DNA from 4 places in the Agrobacterium sp. SORGH_AS 787 genome. Region 1 is predicted to be linked to each of the others. Evidence: predicted binding sites of a transcription regulator. Region 1 holds the regulator's gene; each other region holds the start of a gene.
The links. Region 1 encodes PhoB, which activates phosphate uptake and scavenging genes when phosphate is short. Its sites were predicted from a motif close to TGTCATNNANCTGTCAT; they were not measured.
Positions count from the first base shown of each region.

Region 2: the regulator PhoB is predicted to act here: its motif matches at 2,371-2,387, upstream of QE435_RS11330 (DUF465 domain-containing protein).
Region 3: the regulator PhoB is predicted to act here: its motif matches at 1,729-1,745, upstream of QE435_RS18575 (PhoX family phosphatase).
Region 4: the regulator PhoB is predicted to act here: its motif matches at 2,259-2,275, upstream of QE435_RS13060 (DUF2794 domain-containing protein).

Region 1 covers NZ_JAUTBG010000002.1:1,318,326-1,322,534, forward strand. Annotated here, with positions in the region: gene pstB (phosphate ABC transporter ATP-binding protein PstB) at 1-604, shown strand, start outside; gene phoU (phosphate signaling complex protein PhoU) at 696-1,412, shown strand; gene phoB (phosphate regulon transcriptional regulator PhoB) at 1,435-2,118, shown strand; gene QE435_RS15655 (hypothetical protein) at 2,308-2,430, opposite strand; gene QE435_RS15660 (hypothetical protein) at 2,482-2,619, opposite strand; gene QE435_RS15665 (GcrA family cell cycle regulator) at 2,738-3,274, opposite strand; gene QE435_RS15670 (aspartate aminotransferase family protein) at 3,727-4,209, shown strand, end outside.
Region 2 covers NZ_JAUTBG010000002.1:374,120-378,328, reverse strand. Annotated here, with positions in the region: gene QE435_RS11355 (hypothetical protein) at 1-29, opposite strand, end outside; gene ykgO (type B 50S ribosomal protein L36) at 130-255, opposite strand; gene QE435_RS11345 (5-(carboxyamino)imidazole ribonucleotide synthase) at 378-1,469, opposite strand; gene purE (5-(carboxyamino)imidazole ribonucleotide mutase) at 1,466-1,966, opposite strand; gene QE435_RS11335 (DUF465 domain-containing protein) at 2,009-2,212, opposite strand; gene QE435_RS11330 (DUF465 domain-containing protein) at 2,448-2,624, shown strand; gene QE435_RS11325 (sulfite exporter TauE/SafE family protein) at 2,768-3,532, opposite strand; gene QE435_RS11320 (thiamine phosphate synthase) at 3,713-4,209, shown strand, end outside.
Region 3 covers NZ_JAUTBG010000002.1:1,934,268-1,938,476, reverse strand. Annotated here, with positions in the region: gene QE435_RS18590 (sel1 repeat family protein) at 1-254, opposite strand, end outside; gene QE435_RS18585 (DUF2147 domain-containing protein) at 759-1,097, shown strand; gene QE435_RS18580 (Lrp/AsnC family transcriptional regulator) at 1,178-1,555, shown strand; gene QE435_RS18575 (PhoX family phosphatase) at 1,804-3,708, shown strand; gene QE435_RS18570 (alpha/beta hydrolase-fold protein) at 3,967-4,209, shown strand, end outside.
Region 4 covers NZ_JAUTBG010000002.1:759,315-763,523, reverse strand. Annotated here, with positions in the region: gene acnA (aconitate hydratase AcnA) at 1-952, shown strand, start outside; gene QE435_RS13065 (thioredoxin family protein) at 1,222-2,004, shown strand; gene QE435_RS13060 (DUF2794 domain-containing protein) at 2,298-2,690, shown strand; gene QE435_RS13055 (Bax inhibitor-1/YccA family protein) at 2,763-3,545, opposite strand; gene QE435_RS13050 (ABC transporter permease) at 3,812-4,209, opposite strand, start outside.

The DNA.
Region 1 (4,209 bases):
CATGAACGACACGATCGACGGCTGCCGCGTGACCGGTCAGATCACGCTTGACGGTGAAGACATCTACGATCCTGCAATCGATGTGGTCGAGCTTCGCGCCCGTGTGGGCATGGTGTTCCAGAAGCCGAACCCGTTTCCGAAGTCGATCTATGAAAACATCGCCTATGGCCCGCGCATTCACGGTCTTGCCCGCAACAAGGCGGATATGGACCAGATCGTCGAGTCCAGCCTGCAAAAGGCGGGTCTCTGGAACGAGGCCAAGGATCGTCTGCACGAATCCGGCACCGGCCTTTCCGGTGGCCAGCAGCAGCGCCTGTGCATCGCGCGCGCCGTCGCCGTCTCGCCGGAAGTCATCCTTATGGATGAGCCATGCTCTGCGCTCGACCCGATCGCGACCGCCAAGGTGGAAGAACTGATCCACGAGCTTCGCGCCAACTACACCATCGTCATCGTGACCCACTCGATGCAGCAGGCCGCTCGCGTTTCACAGCGCACCGCCATGTTCCACCTCGGCCACCTTGTTGAGGAGAACGATACGGACAAGATGTTCACCAACCCGGATGATCAGCGCACCCAGGACTACATTATGGGCCGGTTCGGCTGATCCTGCTGTCGCTTGCGCATCACACTGCGCCCGTCGCTCGAGCCGTTGAGAAGGCTTGCGACAGGGCGTCTCGAAACTGGAGACCACGAACATGCCGACACATTCCCACATCATGTCAGCCTATGACGAGGAGCTGAAGTTCCTCAGCCGCCGGATCGCCGAAATGGGCGGGTTGGCCGAGCAGATGTGCGCCGATGCCGTGCGCGCGCTCGTCAATTCCGATGCGGCGCTGGCGCAGAAAGTCATCTCGGACGATACGATCCTCGATCACGCCGAGCGTGAAATCGGCGACAAGGCGATCGTCACCATCGCCAAGCGCCAGCCGATGGCAGCAGACCTTCGTGAAATCATCGGGTCGTTGCGCATTGCCGCGGACCTCGAGCGTGTCGGCGATCTCGGCAAAAACACCGCCAAGCGTGTGATTGCGGTTGCTGGCACAGGCGTTCCGCGCAAGCTGGCGCGCGGCCTTGAGCATCTGTCGGAACTGGCGCTGGTGCAGTTGAAGGAAGTGCTGGACGTCTACTCCACGCGCTCGGCGGAAAAGGCCCAGGCCATCCGCGAGCGCGACGAGGAAATCGACGCCATGTACACCTCGCTGTTCCGCGAGCTTCTGACCTACATGATGGAAGATCCACGCAACATCACCACCTGCACGCATCTTCTGTTCTGCGCCAAGAACATCGAGCGCGTCGGCGACCACGCCACCAACATTGCCGAGACCATCTACTACATGACCACCGGCAGCCAGCCGGCGGGTGAGCGTCCGAAGGACGATAGTTCCAACACGCTCGGCGCTGTGACCGAGTAAGCGACAGATAGGATCTGGAGCCATGGTGCCGAAAATCGCCGTTGTCGAAGATGAGGAGGCGCTGAGCGTCCTCCTCCGTTACAATCTCGAATCCGAAGGCTATGATGTCGACACCATTCCGCGTGGCGACGAGGCCGAAATCCGCCTTCAGGAGCGCACGCCGGATCTTCTGATCCTCGACTGGATGTTGCCTGGCGTCTCCGGCATCGAGCTTTGCCGCCGCCTGCGCATGCGTCCGGAGACAGAGCGTTTGCCGATCATCATGCTGACGGCTCGTGGCGAGGAAAGCGAACGGGTTCGGGGCTTGGCAACGGGCGCGGACGACTATGTCGTCAAGCCCTTCTCGACACCGGAGTTGATGGCACGCGTCAAGGCGATGCTGCGCCGCGCCAAGCCAGAGGTTCTGTCCTCCGTGCTGAAATGCGGCGATATCGAACTCGACCGCGAGACGCACCGCGTTCACCGCAAGAGCCGCGAAGTCCGTCTTGGACCAACCGAATTCCGCCTGCTGGAGTTCCTCATGACCTCGCCCGGCCGTGTGTTCTCCCGTTCCCAGCTTCTCGATGGCGTCTGGGGACACGATATCTATGTGGATGAACGCACGGTGGACGTTCATGTCGGCCGCCTGCGTAAGGCGCTGAATTTCTCCAGCATGCAGGATGTCATCCGCACCGTTCGCGGCGCGGGCTATTCCATGGAAGCTTGATCGTCTCGGGGCGCTTAACCCGATGGTGAAGTGCACCGATCCTGTGGCGCCGGACTTGCTGGCGTCACATGAATGATGACGGGATGGGATATCGCGCGGCGTCTATCTCGTCCTGCGACAGCGGGCTGTGTCTCAGCACGTCCAGATAGTTGGCCATGGTTCGGGTGCCGTAGCTGTCTTTGATGGCGCTCAGCGCGAGTAGTCATTCGATCCAGAGAAACAGCGGGCTGTGCTTTCCCGAAACTCCAGCTCGCGGTCGCGCACCAACTCGCCTGCAACGATGGATATCAACTGGAACGCGGCATCGTCCATGTCCGTGGCTTCACGACGCCAATACTCTTCCCCGCGCTCCTCGCAAATCAGTCAGTAGCGTCCGCGTCGGCATTCGACATAGACGGTTGCGTCTCCGCACCGGCGACGCGGGATCGGCGGGAATGGCGTGTCGACGGCTTTTGCCCACAGTGTCGAGATATAGTCGTCCAGCATATCGATCGCATCCATGACGATAGTCTGGGCACAATCGCTGCTGCGGGCAAGTTTTGATTATTTGAGGATGGGGGAGACGGGCCAACAAAAAAAGCGGACCGAAGCCCGCTTTCTGTAATCGCTATGAGAGACCTTACGCCTTACGGCGTTCGCTCACCGGCTGATAAGCCATTTTCGCGTGGAACTTGCAGTAGGGCGAAGCTTCGGACGCTTCGCAGCCGCAGAAATGGAAGTCGTCCTTAAGCGGGTCGCCGACAGGCCACTTGCAGGTGCGCTCGGTCAATTCCGTCAGCGTCAGGCGACGCGAAATCGGAATAACAACGTTGTTGGAAGAGCGGGCATATTCCATGGGCTCGACCGTGTCGATGTCCATATCTTCCTTGAAAGCCAGCGCACCCGTGTTACGGGCAGGTGCCGGACGGTTCGTCGCAGCGCGGGCTGGAGCCGCATAGCTCGCCGGACGCGGCGCTGCCGCCGGACGCTTGGCTGCTGGGCGCGATGTGGCGACCGTGCCACCGGCCTTGGCGCGACCCGGCAGGTTGAGGCGGTGAACCTTGCCGATGACGGCATTGCGGCTCACACCGCCTAGTTGTGCTGCGATCTGGCTTGCGCTAAGCCCTTCGGACCATAATCTCTTGAGCTTTTCTACGCGTTCGTCCGTCCAGTTCATGCCGCTTCTCCGCTCGTCGCGTTGTTCTCGGGCAGAATCCACCCACGATGCCGTGGAGTGAACCACGCGCAGGCCATTCGCCAGATTGTAGGTGACTAGTTCCGCCGCATTGCAGTCTAGTAATTGACGGTTAACCTAATCGTCGGTTGACTCCGTGACAAGAGTCGCGGGAATCATCTGGAATCGATTTTCCGGTTTTCCCCAACTTGCTTCCCCTGTGAGTCAGAAAGGCAACAGTTGGTGGCTGCGCGCAACGCGCCTACCAGAGCTTGAGACGAGCCGAAAGTGCCGAGATTTGTTGACATTAGGCGGGGAAGTGACAATAGTGCGCTGGCAATGAAGACAGCATGCAAGCCGCCGCGAGGCGGCATTTTTGATTTTCAGGGCAGGGATAACCCGATAGCCCTATTGACAGTCGTCTGTCCCGACTTGACGTAAGGAGTGATGTCGCCATGGCCGAAGCTGCCCCCAAATCCGGGCCGTTGTTCGATACGTTTTCCAGAGCCCCCCTGCGCTTCGAACGAGGCGAGGGCGTTTGGCTGATCACGGAAAGCGGCGAGCGATATCTCGATTTCGGTGCGGGCGTTGCCGTGACCTCCGTCGGCCACAGCCATCCCCATATGGTTGAGTCCTTAAAGGCGCAGGTGGAAAAGGTCTGGCACCTGTCCAACCTCTATGAGGTTGCAGGTCAGGAAGTGCTGGCAAAGCGTCTGACGGATGCGACATTCGCCGACAAGGTGTTCTTCACCAACTCCGGTGCGGAAGCGCTGGAATGCGCCATCAAGACGGCACGCCGTTATCAGTACACCCACGGCCATCCGGAAAAATTCCGCATCATCACCTTCGAAGGAGCGTTCCATGGCCGCACGCTCGCCACCATCGCGGCTGGCGGCCAGGCGAAATATCTGGAGGGCTTCGGCCCAAAGGTCGAAGGC
Region 2 (4,209 bases), 940 kb from region 1:
AGGAGGGCACAAAAAGGAAATTGGCGCATGCGGATCACGATAATCCGTATGCGCCAATTAGGAAATCGAATTCTGTCGGCTATCAACAAAGTGATCCGCTTTTTCAGACGGAACACTTGAGAAACGCAATCAGCCCTGACGAGCCTTGAAGCGTGGGTTCTGCTTGTTGATGATGTAGACGCGGCCCTTGCGGCGAACCAGACGGTTGTCGCGGTGACGAGCCTTAAGCGCTTTGAGCGAGTTCTTGATCTTCATTTTTCTGGTCCGCAGTTTGGCGGGCTTTCGCACGCATAATCTAAACAATCAAAAGCGCGCAACGGGGCGCGCCTTTTTCGGTTGGCAGGCAGATACCCTTTCGGCACCCACCTGTCAACACGCTACGCAAGCTTTTGCGGGGAAAAGCCCGGCTTTCCAGCGTTGGTGAGTTGCGTCACATGGCCCATCTTTCGGCCCGGACGGGCCTCTGTCTTGCCGTAAAGATGCACGAGGCAGTCTTTTTGTCGGAGCCAGTCCGGCACGCTGTCGATGTCGTCACCAATCAGATTGGTCATCACGCAATCGGAGTGACGCGCCGTGCTGCCGGGCGCCAGGCCCGCGACTGCGCGGATATGCTGCTCGAACTGCGAGACGACACAGGCCGCTTCCGTCCAGTGGCCGGTATTGTGGACGCGGGGCGCCATTTCATTGGCCACCAGCGAGCCGTCCGGCAGCACGAAGAACTCGATGCCGACGACGCCGACATAGTTCAGCGCGGCCAGCAGCTTCTCAGCCGATTCCACCGCGACGGCTCTCGCAGCGTCAGAGAGAGCGGCGGGAATGGTCGAGGTGTGGAGAATGCCGTTCAGGTGAACATTTTCGGCCGGATCGTAGCAGGTAACGGTGCCATCCTGAAAACGTGCGGCGATGATGGAAATCTCCCGCTCGAAGGGCACGAAGCTTTCCAGAATCAGGGGCACCTTGCCAAGCGCATCGAAAGCGCCCGTCAGATCCTCGCCACCCTTGAAGACGCGCTGCCCCTTGCCATCATAGCCCATGCGGCGGGTCTTGAGCACACCCTTGCCGCCGAATGCGGCGAGTGCTTCTTCCAGGCCCGCCTGATCGTCCACGGCGCGGAAATCGGCGGTCGGGATGCCGCAGCCATTGAGGAAACGCTTTTCCGTCAAGCGGTCCTGCGAGGCGCTCAGCGCCTCAGCCGGGGGATAGACCGGCACGGAAGCGGCCAGCGTTTCGGCGGCGACGACGGGCACGTTTTCGAATTCATAGGTCACGACATCGCAGAGGCTTGCGAGTTCGGCCAGAGCCGTCTCGTCATCGTAAGCCGCGACGATCTGGCGGTTGCAGACCTGGGCTGCGGGACAATCGGCCTGCGGTTCCAGCACCACGGTGCGGAAGTTGAGGCGGGCGGCTGCCATGGCCAGCATGCGGCCAAGCTGGCCGCCGCCGATGATACCGATAGTGGAGGATTTCATTGCGGCGCGTCCATGGGGTATTCGGCAACGATGGCCGTCTGGCGGGCGCGGTAATTATCCAGCCGGTCGGCCAGATCCTCATCGGAAAGCGCCAGCACGGCTGCGGCAAGAAGGGCGGCATTGATGGCGCCTGCCTTGCCGATGGCAAGCGTGCCGACCGGAATGCCCGCCGGCATCTGAACGATGGAATAGAGGCTGTCCTGGCCGGACATGGTTTTCGACTGAACCGGAACGCCGAAGACGGGGAGAGGGGTGAGCGCTGCCGTCATGCCCGGAAGATGGGCCGCACCGCCTGCACCGGCAATGATGACCTTGAAGCCTTCGTCCTTCGCATTTGTGGCGAAATCGAACATGCGCTCCGGCGTGCGGTGGGCGGAAACGATGCGCGCCTCATATTCGATATCGAGCGCATCCAGCGTATCGGCGGCGTTTTTCATGGTTTCCCAGTCCGACTGGCTTCCCATGATGATGGCGACGGGCGGAGTTTCGGTGGTCAAGCGGCCTCTCCTTGTCCAGAGGTTGTCACGGTCCAGAGGTTGTCAGGCAATGATATCCGGGATGATCTGATCTTCGATCTGGGTCATCTTGTCCTTGATGGCCAGCTTCTTCTTCTTCATCCGTTGAATTCTGAGCGCTTCGCAATTGGTCTGGATCATCGCGTTGATGGCCGCGTCGTAATCCTCGTGCTCCTGCCTCAGCCTTGCCAGCGTAAGCCGGACGTCCGCCTGTTCCTGGTCGGCCATCTCGTCATCCCCATTCTAATGAACCGGACCGCCATCCGGCATGTTTGTTATCGGTCTTGGTGCCTGTACCATCAAATGGCGGTAACGGGAAGTTTTCCTTAAGGCCATTTTTGCCGCACTATTGCCTCTATTTCGCCTTCGACAAACCTCGCTTTCCATGTCACATTGGTGTCGTAAACCTGAAACTCCAGCGATGGAGAGCTGGAGGTAGGTTCAACAAGGAAGGACGTGCCGCATGACCATTCAGGCTCATATTGCATCGCTCGAAAAGAAACACGGTGCTCTGGAGGAAGAGCTCGAGAGTATTCTTGCTTCCCCATCTTCCGATGACCGGGAGATTGCCAATATCAAACGCAGGAAGCTGCGCCTTAAGGACGAGTTGCAGAGACTGAAAGCGACCACGAAACATTGATTTTCAACGACTATTGAGACCGCAGGGCGAGACATCGCCTGAGAAGCGGTAAAAGTTCAGGGCCCTGGTTGCAAAGCGCGATCAGGGCCTTTTCATTGGGTCTGTGGAAGGGTGCGAAAAGGGTGCTTGTCAGCGGTTTGCCGTTACACCGGCAGGCCATCCCAGAGCAGTTTCAGCGCCGCAAGAAAGGCCATGCCGTACATCAGAGGATAGAAGACGGCGGGCTTCATGTACTTCACCACCTTGGCACCGGCAAATGTGGCAATCATCGCCACCGGCAGCAGTGTGGCGGAGGTTGTAAGGTTGGTGGAATCGAGCGCGCCCAACGCAAAATAGGGAATGAGCTTGATCGCATTCATAATGGCGAAGAAGCGCACGCTCATGCCCGTATAGGTCTTCGGGTCGAGTTTCAGCGGCAGCACATAGATCTGGAAGGGCGGGCCGCCCGCATGTGCCACAAAGCTTGCATAGCCCGAAAGTGACGACCAGAGGGTTGCGGCGGCCGGTCTTTGCGGTTTTGGCGCAATCTCCTGTCCACGGCGCGTGCGGAAGCTCTCATAGAAGTAGCGCAGCACGAAAATGATGGTGACGGTTGCGACGACAAGGCGCATGGCGTCAGGAGAAATCAGCGTCGATGTGGCCCAGCCGAGCGCGATGCCGGCAATGGCGCCCGGCAGCATCAAAAGCAGCGTTTCCCGGTGGTTGTGATGGCGCCATGCCCACAGCGCCACGAGATCCATGACGATCAGGATGGGGAGGAAGATGGCTGCGGCCTGCACCGGCGGCACGGCGAGCGCCATCAGCGGCACACCCATCAGGGCCAAGGCGCCCCCAAGCCCGCCTTTGGACAGGCCGACCAGAATGACTGCGGGAATGGCAACGAGAAAGAAATGGAGATCGAGCGACATGATCAGGACTTGATATGAGCGTGTGAGACGGCCGTTGGAACAGGCCGCGAAGGAAAAGGACGACAAAGAGTCCAGCTATGGACTGTTGATCCTTCGTGCAGTCCGGTTTATCGGAAACAGTATATGAAAACGAGTGCAGATTGGCGATGAAGCGTTCTTTCTGCGGGAAATGGAAAAATCATGGGTTCTCCTGAAGATCGCTGCCGTCTGGTTCTGATCGTGCCGCAAGCTGAAGATGCTAGCCTGCAAGCCAAGACGCTGGAGGATGCGCTAAGGGGCGGTGATGTCGCCTCCGTCATCATTCCCCAATATGCGCTCGATGATGACAGCTTCCAGAAACGTGCGGAGGTGCTGGTGCCGATCGTGCAGGCGGCAGGTGCCGCAGCACTCGTTGCTGGCGACAGCCGTGTTGCAGGCCGGGTCAAGGCTGACGGTCTGCACGTTGTCGGCGGCTTGGAGCCCTTGGCGGAAGCGGTGGAGAAATTCACGCCAAAGCTGATCGTCGGCGGCGGCAATGCCGATGACCGGCACAAGGCGCTGGAGCAGGGTGAAGCCAGCCCAGACTATATCTTCTTCGGCAAGCTGGAAGGCGATATCAAACCGGAGCCGCACCCGAAGAACGTCGCACTCGGCGAGTGGTGGGCCTCGATGATCGAAATTCCGGCCATTGTCATGGG
Region 3 (4,209 bases), 620 kb from region 1:
ATCCAATCGCGGGCAGCGCGAAGGGCTGCTGCGAGGTCTGCCTTGGTCATGTTCCGGGCAAGATCGGCGCGCAGCGATGCTGCTCTTTCCGAACCCTTAATGGCTGCAATGTTCAGCCACTTGTGGGCAGCAATGAGGTCCACCGGGCATCCACGGCCTGTCGCGTAGATCAGGCCGAGATTGCAGAAGACATCCGCGCGGCTTTGTCCACCGGCAACTGCCAACTCGATATCGCGCATTTCAAATCTTGCCATTTTTCTAGTCCCTGTTTGCCCGTATTCTTCCTGTTTTGGTGCTTCTCTGCGGAAGCTTTCAGCTTTGGAGCAGTGCCGTCTTCTGCGGCTTTTTCGTCTCCGGCTGTCGTCAGGTTTTCCCTGCTCTTTGTTGACCTCACTATGCCAAACGGCTTTCAACGGGCGCTTAAAATCCATGATTAACGGGTGCCAAACAAAGTCCAAACGATTGGTAAAATTGGATTTTTGTTAAATATGGGAAAGCCTGCAAATTAAGGATTTTCCGCGCAATTTTACGAAAAGTTTACGGATGGATTTAAACGCTCTGCTAACCACGGCAGAAGCTTGCAGTTTTCGAATGCCGCAATCATCGGCTTCGGGGAGCCTGAAAAAATTCGTGGCGAGGCCCCGCCCCATGTTTCCTTTTACGTGAACGTAAACTATAAAGGTTGGCATTCGCATGGGAGTTGCGAAGGCCGATGGTGGCAAGGCACTGTCGTGCCTGGTTTGGATTGGGAGGTCCATATGAAGAAATTGACGATTCTCGCAGGTCTTGCATTTCTGATCAGCAGCAGTGCGTTTGCTGCCGAAGCCATCGAAGGCAACTGGAAGACGGCCAGTGGCGAGACCGCAGCGATTGCCAAATGCGGCTCTGCCTTCTGCGTGACGCTGAAGACCGGGAAACATGCGGGTAGGCAGATCGGCAAGCTATCGGGCAGCGGCAACAGCTACTCGGGAGAAATTACCGACCCCGCCGCTGACAAAACCTATAGCGGCTCCGGCACCGTGTCCGGCGATTCCCTTAGTATGAAGGGTTGCGTGTTGAAGGTGCTGTGCAAGTCACAGACCTGGACCAGACTTTAAAAACATGTGGGGCGGCCAGGCGCGGCCCCTTCTTCACCCAATAAGGTGAGCGGTTTCCCTTTCCCCATTAGGGATGAGGCATGGGAACCAGCCGAAGAGCAAATCCAATCAATAAGCGGCGAAAGCCGTGGATTCTTGCTGCGTTGCAGCGGGATGCGCGCCTGACCAATGTCGAGTTGACCGAAGAGGTTGGATTGTCACCATCTCCCCGTCTGCGGCGGGTTCCTGCCCTGGGGAAGCCGTGCGCCATTCGGGGTTATCATGCGAGCCTCGACCGGACTGTCCTCAGTCTTGGCTTAATGGTGTTCGTCAGCGTCAAAATAGAGCGCCACCAGGACGCCTCTGCGGTCGCCTTCAGAGAGACGGTCGCAATGCTGCCGTATGTCATTTCGTGCCATCTGGTCTCCGGGGAGGCTGACTTATTTTTGCAAGTTGTCGTGCCGGACCTCGCGGCTTAGAAAGGTTGCTTGTAGGCCGCGTGCAGAAACTTCCAAGTGTCAGTGACATTCGCAGCAATTTCGCCATCCAGACAGGCAAATCTGAAGGGCCTCTCCCGCTCAGTCACCTGCCAGGGACATAAGCGTGAATTGTGCGACCGCCGCAACCTTAAGACGTTTCAGCCGGGTCATTCCGTCATATCGATGTAATAAACCCGCTTTAGTTGCCTTCTCTAGAATTGTTCAAAACGACGAGAATGGAGAGCGCCATGACCAACATCGACACAAGCAAGCTAAGCTGGGACGAGTGGGACGAGCTGCAAAATCCGCCCCCAGCGGTGACCGATTTCGACCGCGTCGTCGAATCCGCTATCTCACGCCGCGGTTTCCTTGGCGGCGTGCTCGCCTTTGGTTCTGCCGCCGCGGCTCTCGGTACGCTGGGCAACCTCTCCACCTCCGCTCAGGCGCAGGAAGCAACCTCCCGCTTCCCGTTCAAGCCGGTGCCTGCGGCGACTGATCACACCGTTCATGTGCCAGAAGGGTACAGCTGGGAACCGCTCGCCAAATGGGGGCAGCCACTCTTTTCGAACGTGCCGGATATCGATCCCGAGAAGGGCGTCAGCCTGGAGAACTCCGATAAGGTGTTCGGCGAGAATACCGACGGCATGGAGCTCTTCGTGGTCGGTAGCCATCAGTTGATTGCCGTGAACCACGAATATGTGAACAACGAGACCAACCTCCCCCACCGCGAAAAAGGCATGCCCGCCAATCTGGATGAGGTGAAGATCCTTCAGCACATGCAGGGCGTGACGGTCATGGAAGTGGCGGAAGGCAAGGATGGCTGGGAGATTGTCGTCGACAGCCCGTTCAACCGCCGCATTCACCACAACACGCCGATGAAGCTTTCGGGACCGGCTGCCGGCTCTGATCTGGTCAAGACCGCAGCCGACCCGAAGGGTGTCGACTGTCTTGGCACCTTCAACAATTGCGGCGCCGGTCGCACGCCTTGGGGCACCTATCTGACCTGCGAAGAAAACTTCAACGGCTACTTCGGCTCCACCGATGCCAACTTCAAAATGCCGGATGACTACAAACGCTACGGCATCGCTGCCGAGACACGCTACGGTTACGAGAAGTTCGACGAGCGCTTCGATGTGTCGAAGAATCCGAACGAGCCGCGTCGTGCTGGCTATGTCGTGGAGATCGATCCGTCCAACGCTTCTTCCACGCCGATCAAGCGCACCGCACTTGGCCGCATCAAGCATGAAAATGCTGCCGTGGTCGTAGCGCGCGATGGCCGTGTCGTGGTTTACATGGGCGACGATGAGCGCGGCGAGTTCCTCTACAAGTTTGTCTCCAATGGCATCTACGTGCCAGGCGGTGACACCTCGAAACTTTTGGACGAAGGCACGCTTTACGTGGCGAAGTTTACCGATGACGGCAATGGCGAGTGGGTGGCTCTGACGCCGGAATCGACCGGCATGAAGCCGGATGAAATCTCTGTCTTTACGCGCCAGGCGGCCTCGAAGGTCGGCGCCACGACCATGGATCGCCCGGAATGGGTCGCAATCAATCCCGTCGCCATCGAAGCCTATTGCGCGCTGACCAACAACAGCCGCCGCGGCGAAGTAAAGGACGGCAAGATGCGCACCAATGCCGGTGGCGATGTGATGGCCGTCAACGCCGCCAACCCGCGCGAGAAGAATGAATATGGCCAGATCGTTCGCTGGTACCCTGCCAACGACGATCACGCCGATGGCAAGTTCAAGTGGGATCTCTTCTGCATGGCCGGCAATCCGGATGTGCACAAGGACGCCTATGCCGGCTCCTCCAACATCAACTCCGGCAACATGTTCAACTCGCCGGACGGCATGATGTTCGACTCCACCGGCCTTCTGTGGATCCAGACCGATGGCGAAGACAGCAATGAAGGCCAGTTTGCCGGTCAGGGCAACAACCAGATGCTGGCGGGCGACCCGGTTACCGGCCGCATCGAGCGTTTCCTGACGGCGCCAAAGGGTTCGGAAGTCACCGGCCAGACATGGTCGGCCGACAAGCGCACCCACTTCGTCGGTATCCAGCATCCGGATGCACCTTTCCCGGATGGCGAAGGCAAGCTGCCGCGTTCAACCGTTATCGCGATCAAGCGAAACGACAATGCGATGATTGGCTAAGGCTTACGAAGACGACATAAAACGGGGCGCCGTCCATTGCGGCGCCTCTTTGAATTTATTTAGACAACTCAATGTTCATTGCCAATGCGTTTTCTCTTGCGTTCTCGGAGGACGCCGGGCCTCCAAGGAGCGTCTTTTAAGACGGTCGACGCCATGTTGCCGCAGCGCTCACGTAAATCAGAATCTTCTAACACATTGAACTCTTGAGGTTCATCTGCCAGTCTCCATCCGGGGGTATTTGAACTGGAGGAGCCTGAGTTGCGTTTATTTCTGCCCTATATTCTTGTTGCCACTTGCATCATGAGCGGACCTGCCATGGCAATCGATCCACCTGCGGCACCACCTGCCAGCCGTCCATTGAATGAATTCGTCACCGCAGTCGAACAGGATGGGTCCATCACCTTCCGCCTGTTTGCGCCGTCGGCGAAAACAGTGTCTGTCGTGCTCGGCTCTCGCGCCCCGATGGAATTGACGAAGGCCGAGAACGGTCTGTGGAGCGTG
Region 4 (4,209 bases), 560 kb from region 1:
CAACCCGGTTTATCTGAAGGATATCTGGCCGACCTCTGCGGAAGTCCAGGAATTCATCCAGAAATACGTCACGCGCGAACTGTTCGAAACCAAGTATGCGGACGTGTTCAAGGGCGACGAAAACTGGCAGTCGGTACAGATTCCCGATGGCCAGACCTATGCCTGGGACGACAACTCGACCTACGTCCAGAACCCGCCTTACTTCGTCGGCATGGGCAAGAAGGGCACGGGCCTCAAGGATATCAAGGGCGCTCGCGTTCTCGGTCTCTTCGGCGACAAGATCACCACCGACCACATTTCTCCGGCCGGTTCGATCAAGGCCGCATCTCCTGCCGGTGCCTACCTCACCGAAAACGGTGTGGCGGTTGCCGACTTCAACCAATACGGCACGCGCCGTGGCAACCACGAAGTGATGATGCGCGGCACGTTCGCCAACATCCGTATTCGTAACCACATGCTCGGGCCGAACGGTAAGGAAGGTGGCTACACCATCCACTATCCGTCCAAGGAAGAGATGTCGATTTACGACGCAGCGATGAAGTACAAGGACGAGGGCGTTCCGCTCGTCATCTTCGCTGGCGTCGAATACGGCAACGGTTCCTCGCGTGACTGGGCTGCAAAGGGCACCAACCTGCTCGGCGTCAAGGCCGTCATCGCGCAGTCCTTCGAGCGTATTCACCGCTCCAACCTGGTCGGCATGGGCGTCGTTCCCTTCACCTTCCAGGAAGGCACGACCTGGGCAAGCCTGGGTCTGAAGGGCGACGAAACCGTCACCATCGAAGGCCTGGAAGGCGAGATCAAGCCGCGTGAGACCAAGATCGCCAAGATCACCTACTCGGACGGCACAGTGAAGGAAATCCCGCTGCTTTGCCGCATCGATACGCTGGACGAAGTGACCTACATGGACAATGGCGGCATTCTGCAGACCGTTCTTCGCGATCTGGCAGCCTGATCCATCTGTAAAGAGTTCGAAACGCCGGGAGCGATCCCGGCGTTTTTTTGTGGCTTTCGGGGTGGCATCTTCCGGGAGCCTGATGGGTCGGAGGACGGGACGGAGCACCGGTCTCCATCACTCTCTTGTTCCCCTCACACGAAGGCTGCGAAGCTCACCCCATCGTGACTTCCTCTTGAACGGAGTTCGAGGCTATTTTCCGCCTTGCCACCACACCCAAATTGATTGCATCAATGGTTCGGACCGGCCTTCAGACAAGGGTTCACACTATGCCGAATACAATTGACCCGCAGCGAAGCGGCATTTTTAGAAACAGGCTTCGCAGCGTCGGCGTTTCTCTGTGCCTGTTCGGTGGGTTTTCTGCAGGTGCTGCCTATGCTCAGGACGGGCTGAAAGGTGTGGTCGAGCTCTTCACCTCTCAGGGCTGCGCCTCCTGCCCTCCGGCGGATGCCAATCTGCGCAAGCTCATTCAAAATGGCGATGTGATCGGTCTGTCCTACCATGTGGACTACTGGAATTATCTCGGCTGGACGGATTCGCTGGCGTCGAAGGAGAATACCGAGCGGCAATATGGCTATGCCCGTGCGCTGGGACGCAACAATGTCTACACGCCGCAGGCCGTGGTGAATGGCCGCGACCATGTGAAGGGTGCGGATATCCAGACGATCTACCGCCGCCTGGACGATTTCAACAAGGCAGGTGAGGGCTTGAACGTGCCGATCAGCACCGAGCGCGTCGGCGATGAGATCGAGATCGATATCGGTGCCGGTCAGGGCAAGGCCGAGGTCGTCGTTGCCTATTTCAACCGCGAGCAGGTCGTCGACGTGCAGAAGGGCGAGAACCAGGGCAAGACCATTTCCTACTGGCATAGCGTCTATGATGTGCAGACGGTTGGCATGTGGGACGGCAAGGCCATGACCGTGAAGCTGCCGGCGAGCGTCATGAGCAAAGCGAAATCGGGCGGCTGCGCCGTGCTGCTGCAACAGATGGATGCAGCGGGCAATCCATCGGCCATCGTCGGCGCGAATGTATTGATGCAGTCTGAGGGATAAAAGAAATTGGGGATCCCGCTAGGGGAGATCCGGCCCGGGCATTGGGGGCTGGGGGTAAAGGGTCAATGCACCGGACCGGGTCATCTTGGTGCCTAGGCATCAATTGACAATCGCACTATTCCATTGAATTCGGGCCATGATTTGTTCGAAATTGGGCATTTGCGCCTGTTCCGTCCGCCTCATTGGTTACTGGAAAAGCTGCCCTTTACGCGCTCACTTTGCGGGCTTGCAATTTCACCAAGGCAGAGACAGACTGTCGTAGAGATGTCATAAGCAGTCGAGCGAGGTGCCTGATGGCCGATCAGCCGGATTTGCAATACGCGACTTCCCAGACTCGGGAAGGCTCCACCGTTGTTGATCTTCGGGAATACAAGCGAGCCAAGGACCCCTTGCCCGTGACCTTCCACCGCCGAGAACTGGACGCCATCCTGCGCGTCTACGGTCGAATGGTGGGCGAGGGGGAATGGCGCGATTATGCCATCGACCACATGAAGGAAAAGGCGGTCTTCTCCGTCTTCAAGCGCTCCGGCGAAATGCCGCTCTTCAGGATCGAGAAGAACCCCAAGCTTGCCGCCAAGCAGGGCGCTTACTGCGTTATCAATACCGATGGCCGCATTCTCAAGCGCGGGCATGAGTTGCCTCAGGTGCTTAAGGTCTTCGATAAGGCGCTCAAGCTGATCGATTGATATGGGTCGAGTAAGCGGACATGAAAAAAGGCGGCCACTGGCCGCCTTTCTGTTTGAGCGCTATCGCGATCCTTAGTTGTTCCGGTTGCCCAGGAACTGAAGCAGGAACATGAACAGGTTCAGGAAGTCGAGGTAGAGCGTCAGCGCACCCATGATCGCCTTGCGACCGGCCACGAGAACGTCATCACCTTCGAAGTACATTTCCTTGATCTTCTGCGTGTCATAGGCGGTCAGGCCTGCAAAGATCAGGACACCGATCGCAGAGACCGCAAAGCCAAGAGCGTCGGACTTAAGGAAGATGTTGACGATCGACGCGATGATGAGGCCGAACAGGCCCATGATCAGGAACGAGCCCATTCCGGACAGGTCCTTCTTCGTCGTGTAGCCATAGAGCGAAAGAGCGCCGAATGAAGCAGCCGTGATGAAGAACGTCTGGACGATGCTGGCTTCAGTATATCTCAGGAAGATCGAAGAGATCGAGAGACCGACAAGAGCCGCATAGACCCAGAAGGTCGCCTGAGCGGCAGACACGCTCATCTTATGTACGCGGAAGCTCAGGAAGAAAACCAGAGCCAGCGGAGCCAGCATCACGGCCCAGCGAAGCGGCGATGCGTAGATCGCGTAACCCAGGTTCGTCAGCATCTTACCGTTGGGCAGAGTCGCGACAGCAGCCGAAGGATCAGATGTGACGGCGAGGCTCGCAAAACCGAAGGCAGCAATACCGGTGATCACCAGCGCGAGCGCCATAAGGTTGTAAACCTTGAGCATATAGGAGCGAAGACCTTCGTCGATCATCGCACCAGACTGAGCACGGCCCTGGGCCATACGGTTCTGGTAGTTGTTAAAGTCAGCCATTGTTTCCTCTTTTAGCTCCGAAGTTGCTACGGTGTCGGGATAAGACCGTTATGCGGATACTACCCCAGGCGCCGCTGCGGAGCTACAGCAAGCCTACCAGAGAATATGAGGCGATGGCGCAGTCGTTACAAGAGCCAAAAATAGCGAAAAAACACCGTATGCGCGAAAAGCGATAACGTTTCTGACATCATTACCAAGAATTAATCGTAAAAGTTAAATAGCGCACAACTTTTCCGTTTTTTAGATTTTCACATGCAGCCAGCGGATTATTCGCCAGCTTGGCGCAGCACCGGTGCAGCCTTCTGGCCGAGGATGCGCCACGTGCCGATCAGGCCGATGCCCACAGTCATCACCAGCGAAACGACAAGCGTGCCGATCGCCACATCGGGCAGAAAGCTGGAGGGCAGCTTCATGATGCGGGCAATCACGAACCATGCGGAGACCCCACCAGCCAGAAGCGCGAAGGTGGCGGTCGCAACGCCGAGGATCATGTATTCGTAAGAGAAGGCGCGGATCAGCATGGAGCGGGTGCCACCGAGCGTCTTCAGGATCACCGCATCGCGGGTGCGGGCACGGTTGCCTGCCGCCAGCGCACCGGCCAATACAAGCACGGAGGCAATGAGCGCAACGGCTGCCGCCGCGCGGATCGCGGTTGCGAGCTGGC